2 regions of the Robertmurraya mangrovi genome follow, and region 1 is predicted to be linked to the other one. Evidence: riboswitches for the same ligand, from Rfam matches in the RefSeq annotation. Region 1 holds a riboswitch; the other holds the start of a gene.
The links. A riboswitch is a leader RNA that binds a small molecule or an ion and turns the genes downstream of it on or off. The one in region 1 is predicted to bind S-adenosylmethionine.
Positions count from the first base shown of each region.

Region 2: another riboswitch for S-adenosylmethionine. It lies ahead of SM124_RS16540 (5-methyltetrahydropteroyltriglutamate--homocysteine S-methyltransferase); the one in region 1 lies ahead of SM124_RS01750 (PLP-dependent aspartate aminotransferase family protein).

Region 1 is NZ_JAXOFX010000001.1:328,568-344,130, forward strand. Features, by position in the region: gene SM124_RS01695 (NADP-dependent oxidoreductase) at 1-331, shown strand, start outside; gene SM124_RS01700 (YitT family protein) at 409-1,014, opposite strand; gene SM124_RS01705 (Lrp/AsnC family transcriptional regulator) at 1,178-1,624, shown strand; gene SM124_RS01710 (sulfate/molybdate ABC transporter ATP-binding protein) at 1,680-2,735, opposite strand; gene modB (molybdate ABC transporter permease subunit) at 2,743-3,420, opposite strand; gene modA (molybdate ABC transporter substrate-binding protein) at 3,420-4,211, opposite strand; gene trhA (PAQR family membrane homeostasis protein TrhA) at 4,286-4,933, opposite strand; gene SM124_RS01730 (DUF1836 domain-containing protein) at 5,075-5,644, shown strand; gene SM124_RS01735 (alkaline phosphatase) at 5,702-7,423, opposite strand; gene SM124_RS01740 (ammonium transporter) at 7,714-8,982, shown strand; SAM riboswitch class I at 9,282-9,393, shown strand; gene SM124_RS01745 (homoserine dehydrogenase) at 9,491-10,807, shown strand; SAM riboswitch class I at 10,810-10,916, shown strand; gene SM124_RS01750 (PLP-dependent aspartate aminotransferase family protein) at 10,988-12,775, shown strand; gene SM124_RS01755 (aliphatic sulfonate ABC transporter substrate-binding protein) at 12,821-13,822, shown strand; gene SM124_RS01760 (ABC transporter permease) at 13,857-14,702, shown strand; gene SM124_RS01765 (ABC transporter ATP-binding protein) at 14,715-15,443, shown strand; gene acsA (acetate--CoA ligase) at 15,464-15,563, shown strand, end outside.
Region 2 is NZ_JAXOFX010000012.1:75,236-90,798, forward strand. Features, by position in the region: gene SM124_RS16510 (sugar transferase) at 1-455, opposite strand, end outside; gene SM124_RS16515 (polysaccharide biosynthesis protein) at 608-2,437, opposite strand; gene SM124_RS16520 (hypothetical protein) at 3,679-4,785, shown strand; gene SM124_RS16525 (hypothetical protein) at 4,982-5,671, shown strand; gene lepB (signal peptidase I) at 5,686-6,255, shown strand; gene SM124_RS16535 (hypothetical protein) at 6,275-6,934, shown strand; gene SM124_RS16540 (5-methyltetrahydropteroyltriglutamate--homocysteine S-methyltransferase) at 7,346-8,449, opposite strand; SAM riboswitch class I at 8,563-8,664, opposite strand; gene SM124_RS16545 (CGNR zinc finger domain-containing protein) at 8,759-9,322, opposite strand; gene SM124_RS16550 (epoxide hydrolase family protein) at 9,527-10,681, shown strand; gene SM124_RS16555 (alpha/beta fold hydrolase) at 10,925-11,752, shown strand; gene SM124_RS16560 (MATE family efflux transporter) at 11,842-13,188, opposite strand; gene nikE (nickel import ATP-binding protein NikE) at 13,339-14,160, opposite strand; gene nikD (nickel import ATP-binding protein NikD) at 14,180-15,010, opposite strand; gene nikC (nickel ABC transporter permease subunit NikC) at 15,030-15,563, opposite strand, start outside.

The DNA of each region.
Region 1 (15,563 bases):
TGGAGGTTTATTTGATATCGTATTTGATGCCGCTGATAGAAAGCCCTTTGAACAAAGCTTTGATTTAGTAAAGAAAGGTGGCAAAATCATTTCTGTTGCCACTTTTCCTAATGAAGAGGACCTGAGAAGAGCAGCTGAAAAAGAGATATCGGTCCAATTTTTAATTAGTAATCCTAGTACGGATATACTACCTAAAATTAGCAGTCTGATAGAATCTAACAAAATAAAACCAGTTATCGGGTCTGTATTTTCAATGGATGAAGCTCAAAAAGCACATGAACTAAGTGAGACCAATCACGCTAGAGGAAAGATTGTTTTAAAAATGAAATAGGGTAAAAATAGAGCCGGCTTAAAGGGACCTGCTCTATTTTTACCTATTAAAATCAAGGCTTATGTTTTTACAATGTGTTAGGCAGCATATGCTTCCTTTTTAACAGACCTTTGAGTTGTCTTCAAGGCAATTTCATTTTTATAATAACTAATCACTTTTGCGGTAACAAAAATGGATAAAATAGAGCAAAGTCCTCTTATTAAACCTACAGAGTAAATACTTGAAACCACAACAATTAAGTCAAATATAAAATTAATTTGCCCAGGGTTAACGTTATATCTCTTTTGAAGGAATAGAGCAAGTATGTTAGCTCCGCCAAGGGAAGAACCATTTATAAATACAATGGAAAGCCCAATTCCTATCAATAATCCTCCTAAAACTGCACCCACTAGCATCGGTATAGAAAAGTTAGGCAACCATTGGTCCACTGCAGTCATTAAAGACAGAATGGAAACAGCCCCTATTGTTGATATTGTAAAATTCCAGCCCATTCTTAAAACGGAAAATACATAAAAGGGAAGGTTAATTAGAAAGAAAATAAGGGCAAATGGTAGGTGAGTTAAGTATGTAATACTTAAGGATAGTCCAGCGGTTCCACCAGTTACAATATTCGAATGCTTTAAAATAATCACTCCAATGGTGGTTATTAAACAACCTAGCAAGATTAACGATATTTTTTTCATGTTGCATTCACCTTCTTTAAATCTAGTAACTTTTTTTGACTTATTTAAATATAAAAGATAAAACTAGCGATTTACATATCTTAATGAAGGTATTAATATGTATTTAGTTTCATTTTGAACTATTTTTTCAAGATTTCATTACATAATGAAAGGAAACGTTTACATGGATAAAATAGACATCCAACTATTGGAACTTTTGCAAAAGAATTCTCGCATCTCAATCAGCGATTTATCAAATGAATTAGCCCTAAGTCGACCAAGTATATCTGAGCGCCTTCATCGTTTACAAGAGAAAGGAATTATTGAAGAATTTACAACGAGAGTCTCCTTAGCAGCGGTGGGTAGGGAGATACTATTAATTATTCAAGTTGGTGCTTTAAAAGTTTCCGTCACAGAGTTTGAGGAAATGATTAAAAAGGAAGAAGAGGTAATCGAGTGTCATCGTGTGACAGGGGAGGTAAGCTATATTATTAAGGCAGCTGTTTCAAATATGAATAATATGAGGATCCTCATTGATAGATTAATTCCTTACGGGCAAATAAACACCTCAACCGTACTAGCCTCTCCTGTTTCAAAGCGCTATATCCTACCGATTACAGAAAAAGAGTGAGATGGCAATCCAACTCACTCTTAATTAGACGATATAAAAGGATTTCAGGTGCTATTCATCCAACTAAGAAAAACAATTTTTCTGGAGGTAAGTACACATTAAGTTTTTTTGCCAATATCCTACTGATATCATTGTTTGAAACAGCTGTATGTAACAGTATTGAACCTACTCGAATCGTTACCGAAGACTGTTTTAACCCTGTTACTGTATGTATCACTTCAAATGGAAAGGTATTAGGTTCATTTTCTTCGTTTACAAACCTGATATCCTCATCATGGATTCCAATATGGGTGACCAGCCTACCTTTAAGTGACTGTGGATTCAACCAAATCCTCGTATTTTGAACAAGGCACTCAATCCCGTTGTCCCATTCCTTTAACGAATCAATCTTTAGAATATTTTTACACCCGATAATTTTAGCTGCTGCTACATTTTCAGGGCGTCTAAAAACAGCATTCTTCTGTCCAAATTGAACAACTTGTCCTTCATGTAAAAGAAGGAGGTCGTCACATAACCGGTAAGCCTCCTCCATATTGTGAGTGACTAATAAAACGACACCCGTAAAATTCTCCTTAATGATGTGGAGCAATTCTTGTTCAAGTAAATCTTTCACATGATAATCTAACGCGGAAAAAGGTTCATCTAGTAAAAGTAAATCTGGTTCTGTAATAAGTGTTCTGGCTAGTGCAACACGCTGTTGCTGGCCGCCAGATAACTCATATGGATAACGTTTTTCATAACCTTTTAGTAAAACTTTTTCGAGCATTTGTGAGACTTTATCTTTGATATCTTGTTTGTCCATTCCCTTTAGACCGAAAGCGATGTTTTGTTCAACATTTAAATGAGGGAATAGAGCATAATGTTGAAAAACATAGCCTATGTTTCGATGTCTCGTTTTGATATTCGTTTTGCTATTAGAATCATAAAACACTTTTTCCTCTATCATAATCTTCCCTTTATCGGGTGTGACAAGGCCAGCGATACATTGTAAGGTCAAACTCTTCCCACAGCCAGAAGGTCCAATGATACCCGTGATCCCATTTCTAGCTGTAAAAGAGGTATGTAGTTCGAAATCGTGTAATTTCTTTTCAATCTTTACTGACAACATCATGGTTTGTTCACCTGCTCTTTAAAGACGTTTTCTTGTCTAAGCGATTGATCATATAGAGAATTATGAGGGATACGGTTGTCATAATGATAACAAGTAGATTGGCGAGTTCCCTGTTTCCTGCTAGTAAAGCATCATATATGGCAATAGGCATCGTCATTGTTTGGTTAGGTATACTCCCAGCTACCATTAGAGTAGCACCAAAGTCCCCAAGTGCTCTCGCAAAAGCAAGTGTAATACCAGAAGCAATCCCTCTCCAGGCTAAGGGAATCATAATCGTAAAAAAAATGTTCCATTCCGAACGCCCTAATATCCTTGCCGCCTGAATAACGGAAGGGTCAATGGTTGAAAAGGCAGACCTAGCTGATTTAATTAAAAAGGGAATTGAGACGACTAAAGCCGCAATAACCGCACCCTTTGGAGTAAAAACAATCGTTATATGAAAGTGCTTTTCAAGTAGTACTCCTATCGAGCTTTGCCGACCTAATAATACTAATAAATAATAGCCAAGTACCGTCGGAGGTAAAACAACTGGTAAGGTGATGATGGTATCAATCATATCAGATGTTCTTCCATTTGAACGATTTAAGTAATAAGCAATCGGTAAACCAATGAGAATGGCAAAAAGAGTTGCTGTGAATGCAACCCTTAAAGAAAGAAATAGTGGAAATAAGTTTAAATCTGCCATTATTCATTCTCCTTAGGAAGGGAAAAACCGTACCTTTCCATAACTGGTTGACCGGTTGGACCTAAGATAAACTTAATAAATTCTTTCGCAGTTCTTTCCTGTTCCGTCCCATTTATAACTGCAATGGACTGTTTAATCGGCTCATGTAACTGGCTTTCAATTAAACTAAAATGAACATCTTCTTCTTTTACTAGTGACAAGGCGATAATACCTGCCTCAACATTGCCTGTTTCAATAAAGGTAAGGGTATCTGAAATATTTCTTCCATATACTAATTTAGTCTCTATTTCATCCCATATTCCTACGGCTTGAAAAGCTTGCTTTGCCGCTAGACCATAGGGTGCATGGTCAGGATTAGCAATCGCTATTTTTTTAACTTCTGGTTTTAATAAATCTTCAAGATTTGTAACTTTCAGAGAAGAATCCTTTACGGTTGCAATACCGATTCTTCCTAATGCGTACATTTTTTGTGAATCCGGCATCACATGTCCTTTAGCTTTTAAATCATCAACAAACTTTACATTGGCAGCAGCAAAAACATCAAATGGTGCACCATTTGCAATTTGATCTGCTAATTGTCCTGTAGAGCCAAATGAAAAAGTCACTTTTGTTCCTGTTTCCTCTTCAAACATTTTCCCTAGTTCGGTAAAAGCCAAAGTTAAATCGGAAGCAGCAGCTATTTGCAATTCAGCTGAGTTCGAATTTTGTTCATGATTGTTATTACAACCTACGATAAACAAAAATACGAATATGATAGGGAGTAAAATTATGAATGTTTTTCTATTATGCATGTTCTTGCTCCTTACTTTCACTCATCTTTATCATTATATACTTCTATATGTCTGCATACAATGAAGGAGCAAAGTTACAGTACAAACAAAAATACACTTAAGAAGTGAGCTAAGCTCCCCAGCAAGATAAAGATATGGAAGATTTCGTGAAATCCCATATGTTTGAACTCAAGGAATTTAGGTTTTGCCCCATAAATAACACCACCAATAGTATAGAACACTCCACCTAAAACTAGTAAAAATAAGCCAGCTGAACTCAGGATTTCAGAAAGAGGAGAGGCAACGAATATAACCATCCAACCCATTCCAATATAAATAGCCGTTGAAAGCCACCGTGGACAATTAAACCAAAGCATTTTAAAAATAATCCCTAAAATAGCCATTCCACTAATGATGGAAAATAGTATCCAGCCAGTCACACCATTTAGACTAATTAGACAAAAAGGTGTGTAAGTTCCGGCAATTAAAACAAATATCATAGAATGATCCAGTCTTCTTAGAAAAGCAATAATTTTATCTCTAGCGATAACCATGTGATAAGTAGCAGATGCAGAATAAAGAAGCATCATGCTTATACCGAAAATGACAACCGCTGTAATGGCAAGGGCAGATTGTGTAGTAATAGAAGCTTTTATAACCATAGCAAGAAGTCCAATGAAAGATAGGATTGCTCCGGCAAGATGTGTTAAACCATTAATCGGTTCGCGAATATAGGTACCCATATTAAATTACCTCCATATTTCTTTACGTAGTTTTAATAACTATATGTAATTATATTTTAACTACCTAAAGTAGTCAAGGTTTTACTTGTCCATTATTTTAGGGTAGAATAGGCATATGATAACTAGAGTCGAGGTTTATAAATGGAAAAATTAATTGAAATGATTGAAAAGCTAGAATTAGAAAATCAGCTTTCATTAGAAGAAATGCCTGAAATAGACTTATACATGGATCAAGTCATACAACTATTTGAAAATAAATTTGCTGCATCAAAAAGAAATGAAGATGAAAAAGTACTTACTAAGACGATGATTAACAACTATGCAAAAGGGAAATTATTTATTCCTATTAAAAATAAAAAATATACGAAGGAACACCTTATATTAATTAGCTTGATTTATCAGTTAAAAGGGGCATTGTCCATTAATGATATAAAAGTCACCTTAGAAGAAATGAACAAGCTTGTATTAGAAGGGGATGTAGATATCAAGAATTTCTATCAGACATTCCTACAGTTATCTAGTGAGAATGTAGAGAAGTTCCAGGATGATATAAAAATTGGAGCTGATCATGTTGAAGAGAAGCTTGCAAATCTTGAAGGTAATTCAGATTATCTACAAAAAATGTTACTTATCACGTCATTTGTACATATGAGTAATTTGTATAGAAGAGTAGCAGAAAAATTAGTAGATGAAATAATAGAGGAAAAATAATAAAAGCTGACAAGTACGAACATTATAGATGTCCATACTTGTCAGCTTTTTTAAAAATTATTTGTTTCCTTGTCCAGGAGGTGTTCTCTTTCCACCTTCCATGTTATACCCAGCTAACTGGGCAATCATTTTAGACAAATTAGTATTGTCTAAAACCCCTTCAAAATTATCAGCGCCAACTCCATATCCGAAAATGGGGACCATATTAGCGGAGTGACCGCCAGTTGGGCTTAATGAACGGATTTCCGTATTGAGAGCACCAGCATGGTAAGTTTCAGCGATAATAGTCCCTATTTCCCATCCTAATATATGTGGAGGTACTTGTTTTCCTTGGCTATCTAAAACTCTTCTGTTAAACTGTGTAATTTGCTCTTCATTCAGATTAATATTAGCAAATCGACTAAATACATCTTTTACGCTCTCAGCTGTAAAAACATTTTTATCTTTATCCCACTTTAATTGGCTTCCCATATATTCTGGAGAAACAGCAACATTTTTTAGTTGAGCTATTTGCATAGGTTCCGTTGCTGTAATTCCCATGGTTTCATGATCTGCAAGTGCAAGTACTAGAGTATTTCCATCCTTCTTTGCCCATTCAACTGCGTATCTAACAGCATCATCAAATTCTACTGTTTCTTTCCAGATGCTAGTAAAATCGGCAGCATGGGCTGCATGATCAATTCTTGCCCCTTCAATCATAGCAAAGAAACCATTTTTCGCTGCATCCTTAGATAAAAATTCAATCGTCTTAGCTGTCATTTCGGTTAAAGTGGGCTCCGTACTATTCAATTCATCTCGGTCAATTTTATAATTCATAAACGAATCATGAAACAGACCAATTAATTTTGTTCCTTCTGCCGCATTGAGCTCACCACGATTCGTGACGTACGTATACCCTTTTTCCTTAAATCCTTGAATTAGATCAACACCATTCTGTCTTTTCGGTGTGAAATAATCCCGGCCTCCGCCTAGTACCACATCAAGGTCTTTTTGAAAAAGCTGTCTAGCGATTTCATCTTGTCCCGCACGAGTTTTTACACTTGCATAAAAAGCAGCTGGAGTAGCATCCGTTACGGTGTTTGTTGAGACAACACCAATCTTTTTCCCTGCCGCTTTAGAGGCATCTAATATAGTACTCAAATCTGTCCCATCTGGTGTAATTCCAATCATCGTGTTATTAGTTTTATTCCCAGTAGCTATTGCTGTACCGGCTGCCGCTGAATCAGTAACGGTATTATCTGCAGAGTACGTTTGGGATAGGGCAACATGTGGAAGCCCTTGCATAAATAATCTGCCTTCTTTTCCATGTTCGAATAATCTGGCAACCTCCATCTGACCCATTCCCATACCATCACCGATTAAAACAATGATATTGCGAGGTTTCTTACCTGGCGCTACATTTCTAATACTCGCTTGATTATTATAGTCATTCCCTAGACTAAAATTAGAATCCTTGTTATTTTGACTATTTCGGCTTTGCTTAGGATTTTGATAGGCTTGCGTTTTCCCCGAACCTTGTTCATTAGTTAGGTTAAGTCTACTACCTTGATCGTGTGAGAATATCTCATCTTTAGTATCGTTAATAAAATTAGGTGAGTTAGGATTATGTCTAGGTTCTGGAGTTAGACCTATTTTTTTGCCCTTCTGGTTACTAGTAGTTTGAGCTGTTTTCTCGTCTTTCTTTTTGTCTTTGTTTTTCGCTTCATCCTTATTATTACAAGCAGTCAAACTAAACATAAGAGTGAAAATAATTAGTGCTTTAAAAATGCGTGCTGTCATGATTTCCCTCCTTTTGTTGTTACTTATACTTTTTGCAGTTACAGGAAAAAACTATATGGGAATTTTTGCTTTTACCTGTCCGGGGGGAATGAGAGAACTCAATTGATATTAATTAATTGACATTTATGTAAGATAATCTAACGTAGTATTTCAGAATATTAACAAAAGTCTATTGAATTTAACCAAAATTCAAGTTAAATTAAATTTAAATATTAATATATGTAACATTTCCTTACATTAAGGAGTAATTTAAACTAACAGCAAAACTAAATTAAAAGGAGGAAGTCAAAATGGATATTAATTATTTGATGAATAGCTTGTGGGTGATGGTGAGTGCGGTTTTAGTCATCTTTATGTTAGGTGGATTTATTTTGTTGGAAGCAGGTTCGACTCGGATGAAAAATGCTGGTCATATTGCAGGTAAAACCATCTTTACTTTTGGTCTCGCATCGATAGTGTTCTGGGCTGTAGGTTTTGGGTTTATTTTTGGAGAACAAGCTAATTTTCTAGTCGGTCTTTCTAACTTCTTTTATTCAGGCGCCGAACTTGCTGACCTGGGTCTTTCATCTCCTGTATTCTTCCTCTTTCAACTAGCTTTCGCCGGGATAAGCATCACCATTGCATTAGGGGGCTTTGCAGAAAGAGCAAAGTTATCCGTCTACTTAGTTTTCACCATTTTATTTTCTGCCATCGTTTATCCAGTCGTTGCTCACTGGATTTGGGGAGGCGGATGGTTAGCTGAACATGGTAAGCAAGATTTTGCCGGTTCCACAGTGGTTCATTTAACAGGAGCCATGGCAGCCCTAGCTGCAACCATTCTACTGAAACCTCGTATTGGAAAATACAATAAAGACGGTTCCTCCAATAATATTTATGGACACAATCAAGTTTTTACAGCTTTAGGAGTATTGATTTTATGGGTTGGTTGGTTTGGATTTAACGCTGGAAGTACAGTCTCTGTTGATGAAGGATTTTTCGGATTTGTCGCACTTAACACCAATTTAGCCGCTGGAGCAGGTGCCGTTGCTGCTTTATTAATTTCTTGGGTGGTTTTAGGAAAATCGGATGTTCCAACGATGTTAAATGGAGGCTTAGCTGGACTTGTTGCAATAACTGCATCTTGTGCATTTGTTGATACTTGGGCGGCTGTTGTCATTGGATTTGTTGCTGGTTTACTAGTTTTCTATAGTGTAAGATTTTTTGAAAAGCGAAAAATCGATGATCCAATTTATGCTCTTTCTGTTCACGGAGCAGCAGGAATTTGGGGGACCTTATCAACTGGCTTCTTTGCCACTCCTGAGCTGGCGACAGTTGGGTTGCCTGGGCTATTCTATGGTGGAGGACTTACACAATTAGGAGTTCAAGCTATGGGCGTTGCCGTATCTGGCATGTATGCATTCGTTGTTTCCTTTGTGATCTTAGTGATTACGAAAAAGGTATTGAGTGGTCTACGTGTTTCGGAAGAAGAAGAAACTATGGGCTTAGACATTAGTGAACACGGTAGCTATGGCTATCCTGAAGTATTTACTGTCATTGAAAGTAAGAGTGTTCATTCATAAGACCTTGGAAAAGGTATACTGAAAAAATACAAAAATGCAATTGTCACGATTTTATTAGATGTCTATTTTCAAATTGCTAAATTATAAATTAATGTCATTTTTCGCTGAAGGTTAAAATATAGTATTTATCAGACAATCTAAGGTAAGTTGGGCAAAAATAGGGGCTAGTCTAAAATAGCTAATTTCTCATTCAAAATAAAAATTTTCAAAAAAAGACTTTACAAGTAAAAAATCCCTGTGCTATATTTATCCATAATTAATAAACAATTGATTTGGTAACGCGTTAATACAATAAAGATTTCTTATCCAGAGAGGCGGAGGGACTGGCCCGATGAAGCCCGGCAACCGATTTTCATTCAATGAAAACACGGTGCCAATTCCTGCAGAACAAATTGTTCTGTCAGATAAGAAGAGTGTGTCTATTCTACCCTCTTCTTATGAAGAGGGTTTTTTGATGTAATAAAAAAATCTTTAGTAACGATAAATTCCAAAACACAAGGAGGTATATATGAGTTCACTAAAAGTAGCACTGTTAGGTCTTGGTACCGTTGGAAAAGGGGTATACGAATCCATTATCCAAACACATGAGAAAAAACTAACAGAAGCAGTAGGTAAAAAAGTTGAAATCGTTGGCGTACTAGTGAAGGATCACCAAAAGGAGAGAGGAATTAAGAAGGATATCCTAGTTACTACAGATGTAAACCAAATATTAAAATTACCTCATGTAGATATTGTTTTTGAAGCCATTGTTGGGATTGAACCAGCCAATACTTATATTCGTCAATTTTTAGAAAAAGGTAGCCATGTAATTAGTGCGAATAAGCAATTACTTGCCTATAAAGGTAAAGAACTAGCTGAAGTGGCAAATAAATATAATCGATTTTTAACTTTTGAAGCTGCAGTAGCCGGTGGAATCCCATTACTAAGAACGATTATTCAGTTATTGCAAGTAAATGGAATTACCAAACTTGAAGGAATACTAAACGGAACTAGCAACTATATTTTATCTAAAATGAGAACGGAACAATCAAATTTCAATGAAGTGCTAAAAGAAGCCCAAGATTTAGGCTATGCTGAGGCAGATCCTTCAAGTGATGTTTTAGGAACAGATGCTTTCTACAAATTAATGATTCTTAGTAACTTAATTTATCAAAAACAACCAAATTGGGAAAATGTCAATAAGGTGGGAGTAAATGAAGTTTCTCAAGCTGACATTTTGATTGGTGAAAGATTAGGGTTTAGATTGAAGTTGGTGGCTACACTGCAGAAAAAGGAACAAGATGTGCTAGCTGAAGTTAGACCTGTTTTTGTTAGTAACGAGCATCCTCTTTACAATGTCGAAGGAGTAGATAATGGTATCGTATTAAACACCGATCTGGTAGGAACCTTGCTACTACAAGGACCGGGGGCTGGATCTTTAGCGACAGCAAGTGCGATGATTGAAGATTTAGTTTACATTAGCCAGAAAGGGACACCAAACATACAAACACCGAGATTTAGCTATAATAGCCTAGTGGAAGGAAAGGAAGAACCCTCGATTTGGTTAACGATAGTTGAACTGCCAACAGATGAGTTGGTGAAAGAATACAAGCAATATTCTTCTATAAACTTTGCTAATAAAGATTTGACAGCCGTTCATCAAGAAGAAATTAAACATAATGATGGCTACATTATAGGAGAAATACTTGTTGGAAAAAGTGAAAATGTAGAAAGATTCATAGAAGAGTTACCACAAAAAATAAGAATCTATCCGATTTCACCAAAGGGAATTAATATAGCAACTAAAAATGTAGAGTTAACGAGATTACAAACGACAACTTCATAGGCTTCTTATCAAGAGAGGTGGAGGGACTGGCCCGATGAAACCCAGCAACCATTTGAACATTAAGTTCAGACAGGTGCTAATTCCAGCAGAGTTTTCTGAGAGATAAGAAGGGGTAACCACACCTCTTCTTGTCGGGGTGTTTTTTTATGGGAAAAAATCAAAAAAAAGGAGATTAATACAATGGCAAACCATTCATACGATTTAGAAACATTATTATTACATGGAGGGCATGCTCCAGATCCAACAACCGGCTCTCGAGCTGTACCCATCTATCAGTCTTCTTCCTATGTTTTTCATAGTACAGAGCATGCACAACGATTATTCTCACTGGACGAACCAGGAAATATTTATTCTCGAATCGGAAACCCAACAGTAGATGTACTAGAAAAAAGAATCGCTCTTTTAGAAGAAGGAGTAGCTGCAGTAGCAACATCTTCAGGGCAAGCAGCGATTTCATTAGCGATTATGAACCTAGCACATGCTGGTGACGAAATTGTCGCATCTACTAGTTTATACGGAGGTACATATAACTTATTTGTAAATACTCTTCCAAACTATGGAATTAAGGTTAATTTTGTTGATTCAACTGATCCTGAGAACTTCCGAAAGGCAATTACACCAAATACAAAGGCTGTTTTTGCTGAAATCATCGGAAATCCAAGTTTACAAGTTTTAGATGTTGAAGCTGTTGCAGATATCGCACATGAAGCGGGAATACCATTGATTGTGGATAGCACTTTTGCATCACCAGCACTTTGTAAACCGATTAAGTGGGGAGCAGATATCGTCGTTCATTCTGCTACGAAATGGATTGGAGGCCATGGAACTTCCATCGGTGGTTTAGTGGTAGATGGAGGACGCTTCAATTGGAACAGCGAAAAGTTCCCAATGTTCACTAAACCTGATCCAAGCTATAACGGAATTCGTTACGCTAATGATTTTGGTACATTAGCTTTCATTACTAAATTAAGAGTTCACTTATTGCGAGATTTTGGATCATCCTTAAGTCCATTTAACGCCTTCTTAATACTACAAGGTTTAGAGACATTGCAATTAAGAATGGAAAAACATACACAAAATGCAAAAGAGGTTGCTGAGTACTTAGTTAATCATCCAGCCGTAGAATGGGTTACATATCCTGGCCTTGAATCACATCAAACCCACCATTTAGCGAAAAAGTATTTGAAAAATGGAGACGGGGCGGTTGTTGTTTTTGGAATTAAAGGAGGAAGAGAAGCAGGAAAGAAATTCATTGACTCGCTTTCACTCTGGTCACATCTCGCAAATGTTGGGGATGCTCGTTCATTAGTCATCCATCCTGCCTCGACAACCCATCAACAATTAACAGCTGAGCAATTAAAACAAACAGGAGTGTCTGAGGAACTTGTTCGTTTGTCAGTCGGGTTAGAATCGGTACGTGACTTAACGAATGATTTAAATCAAGCACTTATCAAAGCAAGTGGTGTTTCTAACGAAGGAAAAAAAGAGATTGTCATTAATGATGAAGGAGTCATCCGGTGGGCTTTAAATTCTGCAACAGAAAAAGTCACTGTTGATGGTGTCGAACAAACGAGGAAAAAGAATTTAGCCATTGTTGGTTTAAGTAGCAACCCATCAAGACCTAGTCATAGATTAGCATTTAAAATGCAGCGTTTAGGGTATCGAATTATCCCAGTTAATCCTAGGGAAACGGAAGTTTTAGGTGAAAAAGCTTACCCAGATTTACGCTCCATTCCAGAACCAATTGATGTGGTACAGGTGTTTAGAAGTCCGGAAGCGGCAGTCGAGCTTGCTAAAGAGGCAACGGAAGTAAAACCAAAAGTGTTCTGGCTTCAAGAAGGAGTCATTTCAGAAGAGGCAGCATCCATTGTAAAAGAAGCTGGAATTGAAGTAGTTCACAATCGCTGCACCTATAAAGAAGCACAACGTTTAAGAGGAACCATCTCTACATTTGCTTGTGAAATATAGATTGTTGTCATAAAAATTAGACATCTAAAGGGGAGTTATAATACTATGAAAAACCTTAAACTTAAACATCTTCTAACTTTAATTCTGAGTATAACCATCTTAATACTAGGAGCTTGCAGCAGTAGCTCTTCATCAGATGGTTCAAATGAAGATAAACCGAAAAAAATCCGATTAGATTACGCTTTTTATTCCCCTACTAGTCTAGTGTTAAAGGATCAAGGCTTGCTTGAAGAAGCCTTAAAAGAAGACGGAGTCGAAGTAGAGTGGGTTCAAAGTTTAGGAAGTAATAAAGCACTTGAGTTCTTAAACAGTAACAGCATCGATTTTGGTTCAACAGCAGGGGCGGCGGCATTGATTGCTAAATCTAAAGGGGCACCAATCGAAAGTGCCTATATCTATTCAAAGCCAGAGTGGACCGCATTAGTGTCAAAAGGTGGTTCTAGTCTAAAATCGGTAGTTGATTTAAAAGGGAAGAAGGTAGCTGCAACATTAGGAACAGATCCTTATATTTTCTTACTCCGTGCTTTAGATGAAGCCGGTTTAAAAACCACTGATGTAGAAATTGTAAACCTTCAACATGGGGACGGGGCAAATGCATTAATTGCTGGTCAAGTGGATGCTTGGGCTGGACTTGATCCACATATGGCAAAGTTAGAAGTAACGGAAGGAACAAGTTATATATATCGTAATCCAGATTTCAACACGTACGGTACGTTAAATGTTCGCTCAGAGTTTGCTGAGAAGTATCCAGAGTATGTTGAAAAGGTCATTGCTGCATATGAAAAGGCTAGAACTTGGACCGTTGAAAACCCAGATAAAGCAGCTGAATTGCTGGCAAAGGAAGCTCAATTAGATTTAGAAGTTGCTACACTACAAATTTCTAGAAATGATTTTTCAAACCCAATACCTGGCCAAACTCAAGTAGATGCATTAATATCAGCAGGTAAGGTTCTTCAAGAAGGTGGAGTAGTAGAAGGAAATGTTGACATAGAAAAACTAGCAAAAGATTTAATTCAATCTTCTATTGCAGAAAAAGTAATCAAGTAGCAGAGTCAATTTAAGTTAGGGAGGAATACAACAAATGTCACAGCAAACGGAAAGAAGTATTCTTAAACCAGTCCGAGTGCCCTTTAGATTATCTACACCCTTTAAGGCTTTAACGGGTTCTCTTAAGCCGGTGTTATTAGGGAGTATTATCCCTGTGATCCTTATTGCTTTATGGGAGTTATTTGGAAGGTTAGGAGTTCTCCCTCCTAATCTCCTTCCAGCCCCGTCCATTATTATTCAAAAAATCATATCAATGATTCAAGATGGTAGCTTATGGGGACATGTAGGAATTACTGCCTACCGCGTGTTTGCTGGATTTTTACTAGGAACATTGGTTGCCGTTTTATTCGGCTCAGTTGTAGGCTTCTTCCGTTTAGCAGAACATTTAGTGGATCCCCTACTTCAAGCTTTCAGATCCATTCCTTCTCTAGCATGGGTACCGTTATTTATTTTATGGCTTAGCATTGGAGAAACATCAAAGGTTGTATTGATTGCTGTAGGAGTGTTCTTCCCTGTGTATCTTAACATCGTAAGTGGAGTGAAGGGAGTAGATCGTAAATTAATTGAGGTCGGAAAAATATACGGATTTACTACTTTTCAATTAATTAAGAGAATAATTCTCCCTGCTTCTCTCCCTTCCTTCTTAGTAGGTTTACGAAGCGGGCTAGGACTTGGCTGGATGTTCGTGGTGGCAGCAGAACTAATGGGTGCAAGTAAAGGACTAGGTTTTTTATTAGTCTTTGGTCAAAATATGAGTTCTCCAGATATCATCATTGCGAGTATTATTCTTTTTGCTTTACTCGGTAAGTTTACAGATTCAGTACTAAAAAGTGTCGAGAAAAAAGCACTACATTGGCAAGATACTCTTTCAAATCAATAGGGGGGATTCACTTTGGTACTAGTAGTAGATCAAGCAACAAGAGAATTTGATAATGGAAACACTGCTTTCCGTAACATAAGTTTTTCGGCTGAACATGGCGAAATTATTGGCCTTCTTGGAACAAGTGGCTGTGGGAAAAGTACTTTATTAAGAACTATTTCTGGTTTAGACACCCTTTATGCAGGGAGCATCCTTTTAAACGGATGTGAGGCTAGAGACTGCGATGTAAACATTGGGTACATGTTTCAAGAGCCGAGATTAATGCCATGGTTAAATGTCCTTGAAAATGTATTGTTCGGTGAAAAGAATCAAAAGAATCAGCGAAAAGACACCGCCTTGAATTTATTAGAGCTGGTAGGCCTAAAAGGATTTGAAAAGAATTACCCAAAGGAATTATCAGGTGGAATGGCTCAAAGGGTAGCAATTGCCCGAGCATTGTTCACTTCACCGGATTTTTTACTTCTAGATGAACCATTTAGTGCTCTAGATGCTTTTACAAAAATGCAGCTTCAAGATCTTTTGCTCTCTGTATGGGAGAAAAGTAAAGCTACCTTGTTATTAGTGACACATGATATAGATGAAGCCCTTTATTTATGTGACCGTTTATTGATATTTAGAGGACAGCCGGGTGAACTTTGTAAGGAAATTAAAATTAACCATCCAAGGCCAAGGTCAAGAGGGGACGAGGAGTTAGCAAAGGAGAAGAAACACATCTTGTCTTTATTAGACTTAGAAAAATAGTTTAAAAGAGGGAGTTCAACATGACAAATAAATTCATACATTTGCCACCAACAGAAGGTGAATATCAATTAAGTCATTATGAAGGAACAAGAGATGTTTTTTCATGGGAGTCGGTGCATG
Region 2 (15,563 bases), on a different contig from region 1:
TCTAGCTCGAATTTTTCTTCCCATGTAATGGCATTTCGACCATTTACTTGTGCCCAACCGGTGATACCTGGTTTCACTAAGTGCCTTTTAGCTTGTTCGTTATTATATAAAGGGAGATATTCCATTAATAAAGGGCGTGGTCCGACTAAGCTTAAATCACCTTTTAATACATTAATTAATTGTGGAAGTTCATCCAGACTAAACTTTCTAAGCCATTTACCGAATGAAGTTAACCTTTGTATGTCCGTTAATAAAATCCCTTTACTATCCTTTTTGTTACTCATACTTCTAAATTTATATAGGTTAAAAGGAGTTCCATTTAACCCAGGTCTTTGTTGCTTAAATAGTATAGGTGTACCTAGTTTGAATTTTACCAAAATAGCAATTATGATTATTACTGGAGTTAAAAATACTAACCCAAAAAAGGAAATAATTATATCAAATGCCCTCTTCATGGTTTCACATCCACAAGGTTAATAGTGTACTACTTTACAAAATGTTATCAAAATATTTTAGTTTTAAAAGAGCCCAATCATTGTTTTGCACAAAAACACATCCTCAAACTCTCGAGGTTCTTTGCCTTCCTAACCCTCATGCATTTTCCACCTTATAAGCGGCTCGATGGCATTAATGATTTCTGGTAAGTCTTTTTATTGGCTAATTTTATAAGTGTTTCTCTTAACATCTCTCTATCCATATTTGAAAAAGTATTTATAATGTCTTCAATTTCTTCAATAAAAAGTTCTGCCGGTTTGCCTATATATATTTTGGGATAAACTTGTTCTTCAAGGATTTCTTCTTCATCAAGTAACTCTTCAAATAGCTTTTCACCTGGCCTAATTCCTGAAAACTCAATTCCAATATCTTCAATTGTATTCCCGGAGAGTTTTATCAAGTTTTTAGCAAGGTCCATTATTTTTACAGGCTCCCCCATATCTAAAACAAAAATTTCTCCACCCTTTGCAAGAGCACCGGCCTGGATAACTAATCTTGCCGCTTCAGGTATTGTCATAAAATACCGAACCATATCTGGATGTGTAACCGTGACTGGTCCTCCTTTTTCAATCTGCTTTTTAAATAATGGAATTACACTACCCCGGCTACCTAATACATTTCCAAAACGCACAGCAACAAATTGAGTTTGACTTTGTTGATCCATGTACTGAATGACCATTTCCGCCAGTCTTTTTGTAGCACCCATTACACTGGATGGTTTAACAGCTTTATCAGTGGAAATCATTACAAATCTTTCAACATTAGATAAATTAGCTGCATTTGCTATGTTAATTGTTCCTAGAATGTTGTTTTTGACCGCTTCTTCTGGGTTTCTTTCCATTAATGGAACATGCTTATGAGCAGCTGCATGATACAACACGTTTGGTTTGTGGATATTCATAACAGTTTCCATCTTATTTGCGTCTTGTAAATCAGCAATTTCTGTTACAATTTCTATACTTACGCCTTTAAATGTCTCATTCAGTTCAGTTTCTATATTATAAATACTGTTTTCACCATGTCCCATCAAAATTAGCTTTCTAGGATTAAATTTAACGATTTGTCTGCAGATTTCAGAGCCAATGGAACCACCTGCACCGGTAACTAACACCGTTTTATTTGATATATATTCTGAAATACTATTAATATCTAACTCAATAGGTTCTCTACCTAATAAGTCTTCTACTTGAACATCCCTAAATTGACTAACAGAAACTTTTCCGGTTACTAGGTCTTCTAGCATTGGTAGGATTTTTGTTTTTGCATGTGTTTTCACACATTCTTGAAAGATAGTATTTAATTCCTTTTTATTAAGAGAAGGAATAGCAATGATGATATTATTAATTTCTAAATCCAAAACAGCTTTTTCTATGTCTGTAACTCCTCCATAAACAGGAATTCCGAGAATATCTAATTTATGTTTTTGGGGGTTATCATCTATAAATGCTACAGGAAGTAGTACACATTCATGGTTATTTATTAGCTGTCTTGCTACCATTGTACCCGCTGACCCTGCTCCGATAATTAAAGTACGCTTTCTTTTGTGATTATATTTAATAAAAGTATCTCGATAAACACGCCAACAGAATCTGGACCCACCAATAAACAACAGATTAATTAACCATGTAGTCGCCAATAGCCTTAAATATATTTCTCCTAAGAATAGCTGTTGTACTAGAAAAGTGATGAGTATAGAAAAGGTGACTGCCTTTAGGATAATCACCAATTCTCCAATACTGGCATATTCCCAGGCTTTTTTATAAAGTCTGTAACGGATTGAAAAATAATGAAATAGGAGTAGTAAAGTGAAGGAACTTGTTAGGAGTGGTATAGAAATGAGACTCAGTTTACTAGTTACTAATAAACTGCTAATTAATATTGCTATCAAAATCATAAGGGAATCAATAATGGTTAAAATGGTTACTCTCTGCTGATATATCATATGATGTCACCTACCTTCTTTATGTAAACCCTTCGAAGTATATTAAAGATGAAAGATAAATGAACTACTAAATATTTAACTTAAATAATGATATAACAAATATGGGCATCTAACCCTCCCTCACATCATACTTTCGACGACTTGCGTCTAAGGTCTTACAACCCACAGCATGACCGAGTGCCACCTTTGATATCGGCAAGGTGACATCACCAAGATCTCCTTACTATAACAAACAAACCATTCTTAATTAAGAACAATCGGATAAAAAAATATTTTTCTTCTTTTCCTTTAAGTACAACGCATTATTTATATGTTACCTAATGTTTATTAACCCTAAAATTTATTGTAAGAATGAATGGTCCTTCCCACTATTGCTTTTAAATTTATACTCATTTTATTTATTTGACCTCTTATATAGAACGATAAATTTCATAACTTTCTATATATTGCTTGTATATTTATCTTTTTGCAGTCTCTGCAGTTTAGAATTTTCATATCGAGATATTTGTTAGTATTTATCCCACTGTTTTTTACTTTCAAAATCACATCATTTAAAAACTTTTATTCAAATTTCCGCCTTCATACTTGTTGCTAAAAAAATGGATAGATCTAAACTTCTCTAATGACACACCCTTATAGAGTTAAAGCTTCTATTTTTTTTTTCCTAAGTAGTAATTTCTTCGTTAATCTTCTCTATTACTACACCAACACCTTATTCTTTACTCTGTATTAATATCTGGTAGCTTAAGATCTTAGTTAATTAGATTAATTTTACTATGAAGAAACTAAACACTTATTAAACAAAACCATTTTCCTAGGTCAAAAATAATGTTATTTATATAGAACATAATCGTTTTTTATAAATAACAAAAAAGTAAGGAATTGGGAGATATTTTAAGAAATAGAGAACAAATAGTTCGTTATATGGTAAAAATGAACAAATTTAAAGATTTTCAGTATAAGGAAAATGACATATACTCAAGTTGCGGGTTCAATATAAAGAACGAAACGAACGCTAGAAAGAAGAAGTTTGAACATCAGCATCAAATACATAGTAAAGATCCTTTATTAACTTAAATTTTTTAAGAGTTGAATACTATGTCATATTACATTGCTTGTTCTTAATAACTTACATTTCTAGCTTCGGGATAATTCTTGTCACATTGTCCCTGAAAGTAACACTGCCATTATTCTTACTTATTAATGATGAAAACAAAAAAATTATTAAGGGAGAGAACAAAATGAAAAAAATTCAAATCAAATCAGTTAAAGGTAAAATTGTAGCAGGAGTGGTAGCAGCAAGTGTATTAAGTACTTCGGCTTTCGCGTTCGCTGATACGAACGCAGGAAAACAATTTACTGCTTGGGGTCAGCTGCAAATTGATGCTGCTAAAGCAGCTGTTCAATCTGCAATTGATGGATCACGTACTACAGCTCAGACTAAAGTTGAAAACGATGCAAAAGCTGGTCGTGATGCAGCTGAAGGACAGATTAATTCAGCTGGTGCGGGTGAAAAAGCTGATACTAAAACTAAAATTGAAGGTAAGTTAGCTGAGCACGTTGCTTCATTAACCGCTGCTTTACAAACTTTCATGGATAACATTGGAGCTGATTTTGATGCAGTAGTTGCAGAAGAAAATACTGAAACAACTACTAATCTTAATAACCAATACAACACATTAGAAGCAAATATCACATCCGTGCTTACTGCAGCTAAGAATACTAATGTTAATGATGTAACAGAACAATCTCTATTAGTTAAAGGTAAAGCAACTTCTGACTTAATTAAAAAGATTAATGAAGTTAAGAGTGCTTTACAAGCAGAGATTGATCGACAAAAAAAGGATGCAGATTCTGAAGTAAGCGATCACCTGGCTTCTGAAGTGGCCCGTATCAACAACGCGATAACTGGTTTAATTTCTGGACTTGAAACAGAAGCTAAGACAGCTATTGCCGCTGCTGGTCAAAAAGTTGAGGATAGTGCTATTGCTAATTTTGAAAGAGTAATTAATAGAATTGGTGTTGAGACTCCAGTAGTCGTAGATCCACAAAGATTAGACTGGGTTGTAACTAAAAAATTCGGTGGCGCTTTTGATGGGAAAATTAAATTCAAGGTCACAAATACTAACGAATTTGATGTAGTGTTTAGATATCAGTTTAGAGACCTAAAAGGCGCTCAAGGAGGAGTAACTGAAACTCCATTTGCAGAAAGCAGTGTTAAACCAGGAGTGGAAGAACTAGAATTTAACAACATCCCTGTTCCTGTATTAGGTGCTGGCACTCTGTATATTGAGTACATGGATGAGAATGGTGACTTCCAATATGCTGCAGAATTAGGTTTATGGTAAAAAATATTTAGGCAGAGGATATTCTTCTCCTCTGCCTTTTTTAGAACAAACAAATGTTGTTCTGATTTTCATAGAATAAGAATACTATATCTCTGTATGTCATTCGGGCTATATAATTAAAAAATCTTCATTCCTCTTCTACTCTCTCCCCTGTTTTAGCATAGCCTTATCAAAATAACAATAAGGAGGCACCCAGATGAGGCTTTCAAGAGTTAATAAGTACAGAAAAAAAAGAAGAAAAAAAAATTATTCAATCATTTCAAAAATTAAAAGACAGTCTAAAAACCCAATGAAGAAATTAATAATTAGTTCTACTCTTATAGGTACAGCTCTATGTTCTACATCTGTAGCCTATGCACAGATAGGAATTTCTGATCACATAAGAAATTGGTATATAGAGCGCCTTTCTGAAGTAGAGGAGTTTTTAACCACTTCAATTAAAACAGATGCTACCAATCAAAAGGCAAACTTATTACGCCAAGTTCGTGAACAAACTGAATTATCTGTAAAAGAACTTCAGGAGTATGCAGCAGATAAGAGAGCCTCAATAAGTACCAATATCGAACGAAAAGCTCAAGAAACTGCTACTATTATTGATTCTCAAAATCAGGAAGATATGCAGAAGGCTAAAGAGAACATTGATGAGCAAGTAAATAAAGAAATGGAAGATGCCGCAAAGGATCAAGCAGAAAATCAAAAAGAAAATCCTCCTGAAGAAGACAAGAAACAAGAAGAACAAGAATCAGGTAAGGAAACTGAACAATCAGAACCCACAGGAGATTCTAAAGTTGAAACAGAGCCTTCGGAATCCACAAAAGATTCTAAAAAAGAGGAATCTCCAAAAGAAGATACTACTGAAGAAAATTCTAGTGATAATAATGAGTAATGGAGTTGAAACGCATGGAAAATACTGCAATAAACGAAACCAACATCGAAGTTAAGGATACTACTAAAAAAAGTTCCATTATGGAGTGGGTTAAATTTATTCTAATGCTAGCATTAGTAGTTATTGTAATCCGTAATAGTATAGGCTTTACAAAAATAAGTGGATTGTCTATGTTTCCAACGTTTCAGGATGGGGACTTCATATTAGAAGAGAAAATTAGCAAATACTTTTCATCTCCTGAAACAGGTGATGTTGTCATTATTAATAAACCTGAACAAGGTTATAAAATTATAAAAAGGGTTATTGCTTTAGGTGGAGATACAGTAATGATTAAAGATGGTACTGTATTTGTAAATGATCAACCCCTTCCAGAAATTATGACATCAGGACAATCATCAGATATGGAGGCTACCAAGGTTCCAGCTGATCATATTTTTGTTATTGGAGATAACAGAACTCCTGGAGAGAGCATTGATAGTAGAGATCCAAGTGTGGGACCTATCCCCCACTCAGACATAGATGGTTACGTACTTTTTTCCCTAATTCCTTTTAAGTCAATTCCAAAGCCTATTGAAATTGAATAGATGAACTGAGGGACATTATATGAAACTCATTAAAAGACTGATAAAGAAGCCTTTAACATGGATATTAATAGTATTTATTTGTAGTATTAGTACAGTGTATGCCTCTACTGATACTTATCACCAAACACTCGCTTGGGCAGAAAATCAAAAAAAGATAGCACAGTATCATCTGAAAACCAATCTATATGAAACTGTTAACAACCAAATAGCAAAATTGACTTATAATACTGAAGAATCTTTACAGTTATCAGAAAAACAACTAGAGGATTTTAGTAAATTGGAGTCCCTAGGAACGAGTGACTCAATCACAAATGCACTTAAAAAACATGAAAATGAACTTGAACAAACTGCTCAATCTATTGTAAATAATACTAGCCTAGACTTTGATAATATTGTTAGTAGGGTGAATCATACAGGAAATGAAATTACAAATAGCGTAGAATATGATTATCTAGATGAATTAAGTAAATTGTCTTCAAATCAATTACCTGAACATAAGATACATTCCTCTCAATCTAACGAACAATTAGATAATGAAATACAACTTACACTAGCCACTATCCATCAACTCGAGATGATGTTAGAATCTGAGTCAGATCCTGCTATAAAAGAATTTATACTAAAAAAAATAGATTTATTAAATCAATTAATCATCATACTCACTGATGATGATATATAATAGACCTCTAAATGCGATATTGGTTTACATATTCAAGTATAGAAACAGATTCTATACTTGAATATGTAGTAAAAAATATCAGTTATAAAAAATCTTCTACAACTCAAACAGGTAACAATATTAATTCCAAATCTACTGCTTAGTTATGTTGTTTTTTTCTTTTTTGATTCTTCCCAGCCCCTGATGCTAACTTTATTTGAACCCTCCCATTCTTCTACATGATGAGACCACGAGTAACACCAAACTCAGTTTTATATACTATACTAACAAAAAGAGGATCACATAGATTGACCTTCCTCTTATTTCTCATGTTTTCCTTTTCCACATTAGTCAACGGGACAAGAAAGTGAAGTCACCTCCAAAAGCCTAGGTACTCACTCTACCTTATTAGATGCAATCCAGACTTCTCCCCTACCCCCATATCTCCCGAGAAAGCTCCACAATATACCTTAACTTATCCCATTGCTGCTCCTCAGTTAATATATTCCCATGATGAGTAGAAGCAAACCCACATTGTGGACTAATACATAATTGCTCTATCGGCACATATTTCGTTGCTTCCTCCACACGTGCTTTAATGTTTTCCTTGTCTTCTAGCTCTCCATGTTTTGATGTAAATAGTCCAAGGACCACTTGTGGACCTCCATTTGGAATGTGTTGTAACGGTTCGAAGTCGCCAGAACGGTCATCATCATATTCTAGGAAAAATCGATTTACTTTTTCTTTTGCAAATAAGGTTGGCGCAATTTTGGCATAACTACCTTCAAACGCCCACTTTGAACGATAGTTTCCTCGGCAAAGGTGGGTAGTTACGAGTAAATCTTCTGGTTTATCTTCTAAAATGCTATTCACCACATGTAGTGCTAAATCAATCAACTCTTCGCGGTCTAAACCACTATCATTAAAAGGAATTTCTGGAGCATTAAGACCTGCAATATAAACATCATCTAGCTGCAAGTAGCGACAACCCGCATCATAAAAGGCTTTAATCGCATCACAATAGGTTTGAATCACATCGTTTGTATAATCCTGTAGATTTGGATAGATTTCCAGATTTCGAATACCCGCGTTAAAAAGTTGGTTTGGACTTGGAATCGTTTGTTTGGCAACGGCACGATCACCAACAATTTCTTTAAACAAGGTAAAATCCTTTACATGTGGATGATTCGGATTAAATGAAATTTTACCCGTTACACGTATATCGTATCTTTCCGTTTCCTCCCCTTTAAATTGAAAACCGTGATCTGGAACGTAACCCTCTACTCCGTTTAAATGCTCTAAGAAATCTGTATGCCAGAATCTGCGACGAAACTCCCCATCTGTTACAGCTTGTAGTCCTACTTCAATTTGTTTATCAACAATTTTTCTAATTTCTTCTGTTTCAATGTCATGTAACACTTGAGCTGTGATCTTACCTTCTTGAAATTCTTTTCTAGCTGTATGGATTCTTTCAGGTCGTAATAAGCTCCCCACATGATCTGCTCTAAACGGAGTATGTACCAATGTGTTAGTCATAAATAATTCCACCCTTTTATTAGTTTTGTATTTTTCTTACCTTCTAAACGCAAAAACCCCCTCTTCTACAACATAAGAAGAGGGGTGAAAAAACAAAATGAATGTACCTGCTCTTCTTATCTTCTAGCAAAATGCTACTGGAATTGGCACAGTACTATTAAAAGTCCGCTGCCGAGGTATCAAAGGGCCAGTCCCTCCACCTCTCTAGATAAGAAAGTTTCGAATATTAAATTATTTGAATTCAATATAATATTAAAAAGTTGTTTTGTCCAGTATATTTTAACATTTTTATTTATCTTTCTTAAGAAACTACTCTTTTAGATGTTTTATTTTTTCTCTATAAGTTTTATTTTTTGCTCTATTTCCACAAGCGCTCATAATACACCATTTCCCAGTACCTGGCCTTGAATAATCAATAAAAACCCACTGACAATCTTCAGCAGAACAAACCCTTATCCGATGCCATAAAGCTTTCTTCCTAAGCTCAAAAATTAACAATATTAATCTTCCTATTCCCCTTCTTCCACCCTCTCCATGAGGAATGATTTTTTCAGAATCTAAGGAAAATTCAATTGAAAATGTAAATGCATCTATTAATTTGTTAATTTCTTCTATAAGATTATCATCCGTTTTATTGTAATCATTATTGACAATCATTTTTCGTGCTTCGTTTCTAAACTTAATAGCATGAATTAAGTCCTCATCCGTCACTAGATCTTCTTCTTGAATAAAATGATACTTTAATAACCATGAATAGAGAACCTTTGAGGATGTAAGATGTTCAACACCCTCGTCCCCTTCAAAGCGGGTCCGTTTATCATGAGTATTAAAAAAATCAGCAATAATCTCAAGATCATAATAATTTTTTTCCATAAAAACACTCCTATTGACTATATTTACCATAACCATTAATATAGTTTTAGTGGTCATCGTGACTATTAAACAATTTTTAAAGGTCACCATAGAAGATAGAATACTAGAATAAAGTACATGAACGAATACTTATAAAATGTTCCATTCTTTAATTATATCTTTATCTTACTATTTACTTAATAAAATTATTGGAGGTATGAACTTATGGATATAAGACCATTTTATTTGAATATCAATGAGGAAGAAATTTTGAAATTGAAGAATCGATTAGACTTTACAAGATGGCCTGATGAAGTTCCTGGATCTAATTGGGAATACGGTATCCCTTTAGATTTTATGAAGGATATAACAGACTATTGGAAAAATGAGTTTGATTGGAAAAGAGTGCAGAATAAAATAAATTCATTTTCAAATTTTCAAGTAAGAATAGATGATGTAGATATCCACTTTATTCACGAGCGTGGAAATGGATCTAACTCTCTACCTATCATTATTCCTCATGGTTATCCAGGGTCTTTTTATGAACTGCTAAACCTTATTCCCTATCTGACAAACCCGGAGAAATATGGTGGAGATCCTGAAGATTCTTTCGATGTCATTATTCCGTCTATTCCTGGTCATGGGTTTTCAGGTACTCCATTAAAATCAGGCTTTGAGGATCGACAAGTTTCTCATCTATTGGTGAAATTAATGGTGGATAAGCTAGGATACGAGAAGTTTGCAGCCCATGGGTATGATCTTGGAGCCAGTATTTTAGGATTATTATGCTTAGACCATCCAGAAAAAGTAATTGGTTATCACACTACTACACCTGGAAACCCTAGTCCGTTTGTTCCTGGAAATGCTTTATTAACAGAATCAGAAGAAAATTACCTTAAGCTTTCTAGAGAATGGTATAACGAAGAAGGTGCCTACGCTCATATGCTTGGTACAAAGCCACAAACGATCGGTTACTCACTCACAGACTCTCCGATAGGTCTTGCAGCATTTATTTTAGAAAAATGGTACTTATGGACAAATCCACAAAACGGGAATTTATATAAGCATTTCAATAAGGAAGAGCTACTTGCAAACGTTACCATTTATTGGCTAACCCAAACTATTAATTCAGCAAATAGATTATATTTCGAAGGTAAACATACGAAATGGCCAGGACCGGAAGATATTACTACCGTCCCCATTGGAGTATCTTTAACAGCCACTCAACCAAATGAACGACCTCCAAAGGCATATGTTGCAAGAATGTTCCCGAATATTCTAAGTTGGGAAGAGTTAGGCAAAGGCGGACACTTTGTTGCCACCGAGGATCCTAGGTTAGTTGCTGAACGAATACGTTCTTTTTTTAAAAAACTGAGGTAAAAGTGCAGAGTTATAGAATAGTAAACTCTGATATCCCCTCACTTTTTATTGTAATTATGGTAATTAATAATAAAGATATTGGGATCTATTTTTACAATTCCTTCGACTACTATAACCCTTTTTGAAGTTTGCTAGTCAATTAAAAAGTAAAAAGTGTAGATATGAACTCCTCCTGTTTTGAATATGATTTAGAAAGAATGGTTTTCGTAATTCTTATTAGACTGAAAAAACAGGAGGTAACCCATGACTACAAACAACGGAACGTATATCGAAGTAGAACCAGGAATTGAATTGTATGTTCAAGATGTTGGAACAGGAGACCCTGTTGTATTTATTCCGGGGTTTACTTTTACGACAGATGTCTTTTCCGAGCAAGTCCAACACTTTTCACAAACTCACCGTACGATCGTGATTGACCCTAGAAGCCATGGGCGCTCAACTATGACGGTACATGGGAATGACTATGTTACACATGGCACGGATTTGCAAAAAGTTTTGACTGCATTAAATGTAGACAATGCCACCCTGGTCGGCTGGTCATTTGGATGCTTAACCGTATGGGAATATGTACGCCAGTTCGGAACCAACCATATTAAATCACTAGTTTTAATTGATATGCCACCAAAATCTTTATCCCTTCAACAAGATGTGGATTGGGTAGAAGGAAATCTTGATGACTTGGCTGCGGCCTATACGAACTATTTGCGGAATTCAAAGGGGCAACGCGATTTCATTTCGGCATATGCAACTGGAGTCATGGTTCAACGCGATCTCAAAGAAGAAGAATTAACGTGGATTGTAGACCAGTCCCTTAAAACACCATATTACATTGCTGCCAACTTATTTTCTTCAGGTCTATTCTCTGATTATCGAGAAGAGGCCACTAGTAGTAGTGAGTCCCTCCCTACTCTATATATTGTCGCCGAACATTGGGCAGAGAGAGCCACCAACTATCTAGCAAAGCTCACCCCAAAGGCCTCAGTGAAGGTACTCGGTGGACATTTCATGTTTTGGGAGCATAGTCAAAAGTTTAATGAGATCGTCACGAAATTTTTAGAAGAGAATAAATAAAGAAGATTTATATTAATCTAGCAAAATAGTAAAGACTACTCCCTATTATTAAGGAGTAGTCTTTACTTATTAAAATACAATGGTTTTCTTTATCCAAACTTTACTCGTGTTAATTTCGGAACATACAACCATAAAAAGAAGGATCTGCCCGCGCTAAAAATAATAAACGATAGCCAAACCCCATTATTATGGAGATGAGGGATGAATAACCAGTTGGATAATAAAAAAATGAGTAAAGCAAATAAAATAGAGTCTCTAATAAAACGTGCCTCTGTAGCACCTGAGAAAATTCCCTCTAATTGCAGCCCCCAAAATCCTACAAAAGGAAAAATCAACATCCAGATTAAGAGGTCATATGCGGTCACTTTTACTTCATGAATGGTTGTGAATAGAGAAACGACCTGTTCCCCAAAAAAGACTAAACACAAAGATAAAACAATGGCTGCAAGGAAGCCCCATTGTGCAGACAAAGAAAGGGCTCTTTTAAAAAGAGACTGGTCTTTCCCGCCTATTGCCCTGCCCACAATGATACTGGACGCATTGGCAAAACCTCCTAATAAGTAGGCCATTAAATAATGAATTTGCAATAGAACAGCATTGGCTGCTAACGTGACTTCACCCATACTAGCCCCTTTTGCTGTAAAGATCCCTGTCATGGTAAGTAAACAAACCGTCCTCAAAAATAAGTCTCGATTTACCTTTAACATTTTTATTAAAGGTGCAGGATCTAGCAACTTGCCAAATGGGAAGTTTGCGAGAGTTAGCTTATTTGTACGAACAATAATCCACGCACCAAAAAGTACGGCACTTACTTCGGATATTAACGTGGCATAAGCGACCCCTGCCACCCCTAATCCAAGAATGGGAACGAAAAGTATATCTAATACGATATTTAAGAGATTCATGAAGATTTGGGTAGCCAACGTCCATTTTACTTTTCCCAATCCCATGAGCCAGCCAATCATGACATAGCTCAGCAGCGTAAAAGGGGCTCCCCAAATACGGATGGAAAAATAGGTTGAAGAAAAGGCAGTTATTTCATTACTTGCCCCAATAAAATAGATGGCGCTATGTAAAATAGGCTTTTGTAAAAGAATAAAAATTAAGCCTACCATTACAGCAATAAACATCGGCCGTAGAAACGTTAATACCGTTTCATTTTCATTATGAGAACCTTGCGCTTGTGAAGTAAATCCTGTCGTACTCACTCGAAGAAAACCAAAAAGCCAATACATCGTATTAAAGATGAAGGCCCCGATAGCTACTCCTCCAATAGCCGATGGGTCGGGCAATCGTCCAACTACAGCTGTATCGACAGCACCCAATATGGGCGTTGAAATTCCAGAAATAATTAAAGGGATAGCAAGTAATAAATATTGTCGATGACTAAAGGAGTGTGATACCTTTATGGCCAAGGCAGGGCTTCCTATTTTCATTTTTTTCTCCTTTTCTTACTTTACTTATTTTCAAATGAGAGAATTCTACTACTCTAGCCAATAAAAATGCCACATCATATTGAATATGCTGTGACACTACATTTTTGCTTCAGTTTTTACTAAACATGTAGGCTTCCTGTAACAAAAGTTTTACGCGAAATTCTCTCTTCTAGTAATGGATCGGAAGCGAGGATGTTCAGCAAGAATGGAGTCTCTTAATTGTAAAATGACCGGATTCTTTGAATAAAAGAACTCATCCTTTGAATCATAAAGCTCAATTAGCTCCCCTTTTTCTAGTACACCCAGTCGGTCAGAAATAGAAAAAGCAGCTTTAATATTGTGAGTAATGAAAAGGTAGGACAAGCCATAATCTTCTTTTAACTCTTTTAATAGTTCTAAGATTAAGCTTTGTGTGACCATATCTAAACTACTAACAGACTCATCTAGGACGATTAACTTCGGTTTGAGAGCAATGGCTCTAGCAATATTAATTCGTTGTAATTGTCCACCACTAAATTGATTTGGGTACTTGTTTAAATCCTTTTCACTTAAACCTACTCTTTCCAACAACGAAATGACCAAACTTCTTTGTTCAGCTATCGTTAGCTTTTCATAGTTCTCTAATGGTTCGCTTATAATCTGTTCTGCTGTCAATCGCGGATTAACAGATGAATAAGAGTCCTGAAATACCACTTGTAAGTTACGACGTATGTTTCGTTGAGTCATTTTGTCCGAACGATAAATATCATGTCCTTGAAACAAAATCTGCCCCTGCTCGGGAGGTTGAATACCAAGAATCACTTTTCCTAAAGTACTTTTACCGGCTCCACTTGTACCAATTAAGCCTAAGCATGTTCCTTCTTCAATGGTAAAGGAGATATCATGAAGGACGTTATTCGATTGATCCTTCCAGTTAAAAAACTTCTTAGAATGATAGCTATGATTGACCTGCTTCACCTGTAATAAGCTCATCAGTGGTATCCCCCCTCTTTTATAACTGATAGGTATAAGGTTGCTTTTCGATGTATAAAGACGGCCTTGTCCTTAATAGTTTTTTCGTATAGTCATGTTGTGGATGATCAAATAATTCAAACACATCTGCTTTTTCCACAACTCTTCCTTTTTGCATGACGATCACATCATCTGCCATCTCTGAAATAACACCTAGGTCATGAGAAATGAGTAATATAGATGTTCCAAATTCACAGCGAATATTATCTAACAGTCGAAGGACTAATAATTGGTTATGAACATCGAGCGCCGTAGTTGGCTCATCCGCAATGATAACGGAAGGATGTAAGCATGCAGCCATGGCAATCATGACTCGTTGCAGCATCCCTCCACTTAATTGAAAAGGGTATTTTTTTAATAATTTACTTGGCTCTGGTAAATTTACACTGTGCAACACATCGACGGCAAGTTCTTTTGCTTGCTTTTTATTTAGTGAAGTATGAGTTCGAATGGTTTCAACAAATTGGTGGCCTATAGTAAATACCGGAGTAAATGCATTCATCGGATTTTGCATGATAAAAGCAATATCCTTCCCCCGAATTTTCCGCATTTCTCGGTTGTCTAAGCCGTTCAATTCCTTCCCCTTTAGAGTAATACTTCCTTCAATATTCATATTTTTATGGTCGTGTAGTTGTAAAATGGACATACTCGTAACCGTTTTTCCGCTACCACTTTCTCCAACTAGACCTAGAATTTTCCCTTGTTTTAGTTCAAAATTAATGTCCTTAACAAGTGTGATTTGACCATTGTGGGTTTTTACTTGAACATGTAAATCCCTTATATTTAGAATTGTTTGTTTGGTTGTTTCCATCATCAACATTCCTTTTGTATTAGCGACGTTTAACCCCATATCTTTCTGAAAGTGCCTCACCTAATAAATTAAAGGTTACGACCACGAGCATAATCATCAAACCAGGATAAATCATTAAAGTTGGATTTGTTCTAATATAAGACTTCCCTTCGTGGATCATCGCACCCCATTCGGGTGTAGGCGGTTGTACACCTAAACCTAGAAAGGACATGGAGGATAAATCCATAATGGCCCAACCCATTTCTAATGTTCCTAATACCGCTAGCGGCGGAAGGACATTAGGAATGATATGTTTTTTTATGATAGTCCATTGAGAAGAACCACTTATTTTTGCTGCAGCAATATAGTTCTGTTCCTTAAGGGTTAGCACCATTCCTCGAATGATTCTAGCATAATAAACCCATTGTACTAAAATCAACCCTAGAACAACCTGTTTTAGACCCGCTCCCCAAATCCCAACGAAGCCAAGTACCAGTAAAAGACTTGGGACAGCCATCACCCCATCAGCTATTCTCATGAGCAATTGGTCAATCCACCCACCTTTATATCCAGC